Regions from separate parts of the Arthrobacter sp. NPDC093139 genome, predicted to be linked through region 2. Evidence: predicted binding sites of a transcription regulator. Region 2 holds the regulator's gene; the other holds the start of a gene.
What was found. The regulator HrcA, encoded in region 2, represses chaperone genes, less so after heat shock. The targets are predictions, from matches to a motif close to TTNGCACTCGNNNNNNNCGAGTGCNAA.
Positions count from the first base shown of each region.

Region 1: the regulator HrcA is predicted to act here: its motif matches at 1,024-1,050, upstream of ACIP90_RS20760 (Hsp20/alpha crystallin family protein).

Region 1 covers NZ_JBIVOO010000021.1:20,494-22,954, forward strand. Annotated here, with positions in the region: gene ACIP90_RS20745 (phosphatase PAP2 family protein) at 1-293, shown strand, start outside; gene ACIP90_RS20750 (MmcQ/YjbR family DNA-binding protein) at 352-657, shown strand; gene ACIP90_RS20755 (MerR family transcriptional regulator) at 680-988, opposite strand; gene ACIP90_RS20760 (Hsp20/alpha crystallin family protein) at 1,127-1,549, shown strand; gene ACIP90_RS20765 (J domain-containing protein) at 1,742-2,182, shown strand; gene ACIP90_RS20770 (hypothetical protein) at 2,179-2,461, shown strand, end outside.
Region 2 covers NZ_JBIVOO010000001.1:327,914-330,374, forward strand. Annotated here, with positions in the region: gene ACIP90_RS01665 (DUF3097 domain-containing protein) at 1-365, opposite strand, end outside; gene hrcA (heat-inducible transcriptional repressor HrcA) at 579-1,592, shown strand; gene dnaJ (molecular chaperone DnaJ) at 1,650-2,461, shown strand, end outside.

The sequences.
Region 1 (2,461 bases), on a different contig from region 2:
ACGTGCTCGGCGCCTCGGACTTCCTGCTCGTAACCGCTTTCCTGGTCTTTTCCCGCCACCGGCGCCCGGCAGTCACCGTCGTCGGTTTTGTCTTCGCGGTCATTGGTGTGATCTTGGCTGCCCTCAGCAGGCTCTACCTGGGCTACCACTGGGTGAGCGACGCTGTGGCCTCGGTGTCCCTGTCCCTCGTGGTGCTCGGGGCCGTGATTGCCGTGGACACGTGGCGGACCGCCAGGGTGCCCGGCGAAGCGGTGACAGGTGAATTATCCAAGGCTGATTCCCCGGCGGACTAAGGCCGGCTTCACCAGCGCCGGCGATTGCGGAGGCCGCCGGCCGGTGCCAGAGTGGGGCATGGCCACTGAAGACGATGTCCGCCGGATCTGCCTCACCCTGCCGGGAGTCACTGAGCGCAGCAGCTGGAACCAGCCCGCCTGGTTCGCAAAATCACTGATGGCCCGTATGTGGGACGAGGGCGTGCTGACGGTCAAGACCGGGGAACGCGAGGCATTGGCCGGCACCGATCCAGATACCTATTTCTGGACGCCGCACCATGAGCGGTCGCCACAGTTGGTCCTGGTCCGGCTTTCACGGCTCGACGGCGGCGAACTCGCCGAACTGCTGGAAGAATCCTTCCTGTTGGCCGGTGGGCGGATGTGAGGCCGGGGCGTCGCAGCGGGGACTAGCCTTCCGGCTGCCGGGAGTTGCGTGCACGGGCGCGTTCAAGCTGCCGGCGGAGCCTGGCGTTGTCCACCTCGAGTTCCAGTACTTTCGCCACTCCTGCCAGGTTGAGCCCTTCATCCAAGAGCTCACCGATCCGACGGAGTACCGCCAGGTCTGAGTCGCTGTATTGCCGCGTTCCCCCGGAGGTCCGTCCCGGCGTCAGCAATCCGCGCCGCTCGTACAGCCGGATGTTTTGTTGCCCCGTTCCGAGCAGATCGGCCACCACGGAAATTGCGTAAAGGCCCCTGCCCTCGTCTTGATCTGCCACGGTGTTTCCTCGGTTGAGAATAATTTGGACTTCCTCTTGCACCAGTTTGACACCAGTGCTATAAAAAATCTATATCCACCACCATAGATGAAGGTGGGTTACCGTGACATTACATATGTGCTTAAGGAGTGGGAAATGATGCTCATCCGTACCGACCCGTTCCGTGAGCTGGACAGGCTCACCCAACAGGTCTTCGGAACCGCGGCCCGCCCGGCCGCTATGCCGATGGATGCCTGGCAGGAGGACGGGGAGTTCGTGGTGGCCTTTGATCTTCCAGGCGTACTGCCCGAGAAGGTGGACCTCAACGTGGAGCGGAACGTCCTTACCGTCAGGGCAGAACGCCAGGACCCCACGCAGCCCAATGTGGAGCTGGTGGTGGCCGAGCGGCCACGCGGAGTTTTCAGCCGCCAACTGATCCTCGCAGACACTCTCGACACGGAGAACATCAAGGCGAGCTACGACGCCGGCGTGCTGACGCTTCGAATCCCCGTGGCGGAACAGGCCAAGCCTCGCAAGATTGAAATCGAGCGCAAGGGCGAACTCCACGAGATCGGAACCTAGGTCGGACGGCGCTTGGCAAGGCAATCACGTCGCTTGGCAGGCAATCACGTGATGCTGCCGGGGAGGCTTCCGGCTTCAAGGGTGCCGGCTCCATGCGGCCGGCACCAGGCCGGAGGCCGTTCCTGGTCCTTGACGGGCCAGCTGGTCCGCCGCTGAGCCAGCGCCTCCTGCGGATTCACCAGGGGAGGGACAATGCCGGGCAATTTTCCCGATCACTACGCGGCCCTGCATGTGCCGCGGACGGCGACACAGCGGGAAATAGCGCGCGCCTACCGGTCCCTTCTGCGAACGCACCACCCGGACTTGGCCAATCCCACAGCAGCACCCGCCGAACTGCAGCTCATCATGCAGGCCTTCGCGGTGCTCCGTGACCCGAAACAGCGCCGCGCATACGACCGCGCGGTTCTGAGGAACGAGCGCGACGTTCTGAGGAACGAACGCGACATTGTCAGGAACGAACAAGGGGCTGCTGCGGCCGGTCCCCGGGACGGCCAGTCCAAAGACCATTCCCGCGAGGTTCCCGTGCGGCACATCCGCCATGAGGATCCACCCCTGCGCGCAACGCCCGTCAGGTGGGAAAGCGGGCCCTGGGCCACCATCCGTTTCGACCCCGGAGGAAAGCGAAGACGATGAGCGATTGGCGCCGATACGACTCCCACCTGATCCCTGCCTTTCATGAGCGGTTTGAAGAACGCTGGGGCAAGAACACCGCGCCCTTCCTGGATCCGGAGGCACATGAAGAGCCGCTTCCGCGCGCGCAGTGGATCAACCCGGCCACCGGGGCTGCGCTCGCCGTGGTGCCCATCTGGGCCGATGACGACCGCCAGCACCGATCGTTCGGGGTCTTCTACCTGCCGCCGGGAGGGGATATCTGGGTGCTCCGCCCGGGCTTCACGGGCTACCTGGAACCGG
Region 2 (2,461 bases):
TGCTTGCCTTCGACCCAGATCCGGCTGGCCTTGGCCACCTGGGCGCGCTGGCCCTCAACCCGGACGGAACCCGACGCCGTGCGACCGGCCGGGGCGGAGGCTGGCCGCTTGGCCGCCGGCGGCATCAGCCGAATGGGCTGGCCTTCCAGCAGGAACCCGAAACCGAGCCGGAAGGAACGTGACTTGCCTCGGCGGTCCTCCAGGGTGACCACATGCATCCCGCCGGACTTCTCCACCCGCGTCACGGCGCCGACCCAGCCGGACTGCACGTCCTCCAGGACCATGCCGCGCTCCACCGGCACTTCCGGCAAATCTTTCTTGGAGGGCGCTGCGATCTCCTGCGGACCCCAGGTCTGATACTGCATCGTTAAACACCGCTTTGCGCTAGGAGGCTGCCGCCCCGGCCGGGAATCAGCCTCCGGGCGGACACGGTCCGGAATTTCGCCCGGAGCGGTACCAATGCTAACAACCGGCCGTCTCATATTAGACTTGTTAGCACTTAGGGATGTCGAGTGCTAACCATGCGTCGCCGGGCGCTGCATGGCCTTGCCCGGAAAACGGTTGATCGGAGGTGGATAGTGAGCGAACCACGCAAGCTCGAGGTGCTGCGCGCCATTGTGGAGGACTACGTCCATTCCCGCGAGCCTGTGGGCTCCAAAGCGCTCGTCGAGCGCCACCATTTGGGCGTTTCCAGCGCCACCATCCGCAACGACATGGCCGCGCTCGAGGACGAGGGGCTCATCACCGCACCGCACACGAGCGCCGGGAGGATACCCACCGACAAGGGGTACCGGCTGTTCGTGGACCAGATTTCGGCGGTCAAGCCCCTGTCCCCGGCTGAGCGCCGCGCCATCCAGTCGCTGCTGGAGGGGGCCGACGATCTCGACGACGTCCTGGACCGCACGGTAAGGCTCCTGGCACAGCTGACCAACCAGGTGGCCGTCGTGCAGTACCCGCACCTCAGCCGCGCCGTGGTGCGCCACATTGAATTCGTTCAGCTGGCGCCGCGCAAGGTCCTTATTGTGCTGATCGCTGACTCGGGCAAGGTCGAGCAGCGCGTCGTCGACGTCGGGCAGGAACTCAGCGACGACACGCTGACGGCTTTGCGGACCAGGTTCCTCTCGGGAGTCGCAGGCACCGCGCTGACCATGCTGCCCCAGTACCTGGCTGCCGTGGTGGCCGGCTGCGCTCCGGCCGAACGTCCCGCTGCCGCCGCCCTGAGCAAGGCCCTTGAGGCACTCTCGCACAGCAGCAGGGAAGACCGGATGGTCATGGCCGGCACCGCGAACCTGGCACGGTCCAACGTGGACTTTCCCCTCAGCATCGGACCCGTCCTCGAGGCCCTGGAGGAGCAGGTGGTCATGCTGCGGCTCCTCAGTGAGATGGCGCAGGATCCCCGCGGCGTGGCCGTGAGCATAGGCCGGGAGAACCCTTACGACGGACTAGCCGAGGCGTCGGTGGTGGCCACCGGCTATGGACCGGACGCCACCGCCAAGATCGGCATTCTTGGGCCCACCCGCATGGACTATCCCACCACCATGGCCGCCGTCCGCGCGGTGGCCCGCTACCTTTCGAGGATTCTCGGCCCGTAATCGCACGGCCCAACGAATCCGATACCCAGGCACCATAACCAGGAAGAGATACGAACTTTGAGCAGCCACTACGACGTTCTTGGAGTCTCCCCGGAAGCCACCGGAGAAGAGATCAAAAAGGCCTACCGCAAGCTGGCCCGCACCCTGCACCCGGACGTGAACCCGGGACCTGAAGCGTCGGATCGGTTCAAGGCCGTCACCCATGCCTACGAGGTGCTGTCCGATCCGCAGAAGCGCAGGGTGTACGACACCACGGGCAACGAGAACGGCACGGACAACGGCTTCGGCGGCGGCAGCTACGCCGGGCAGGGCTTCGCCTTCCAGGACATTTTCGACACCTTCTTCGGGGCCGGCGGAACCGCAGGTCCGGCTTCGCGGGTCCGTCGCGGACAGGACGCCCTCATCAGCGTCCGGATCGACCTGCGCGACGCCGTCTTTGGCGCCAACAAGAAGCTCGAGGTCGATACCGCCGTCGTCTGCCCCACCTGCGACGGTTCCTGCTGCCGCGAAGGCACGCATCCGGAACGCTGTGACATCTGCGGCGGCAGCGGCCAAGTCCAGCGCGCCGTGCGCTCCATCCTTGGCCAGGTCATGACTTCAGCGCCGTGCGGATCCTGTGAAGGCTTCGGGACGGTCATCAAGGACCCCTGCAACGAGTGCAGCGGCCAGGGCCGCATCCGCAGCCGTCGGTCATTGACCATCAAGGTTCCCGCCGGTGTGGCGACGGGCACCCGGATCCAGCTGTCCGGGCAGGGCGAGGCCGGCCCGGCCGGCGGCCCGTCCGGGGACCTCTACGTCGAAATCCGCGTCAACAACGACCCCACGTACGTCCGCGACGGTGACGACCTCCACGCAACGCTGAACATCCC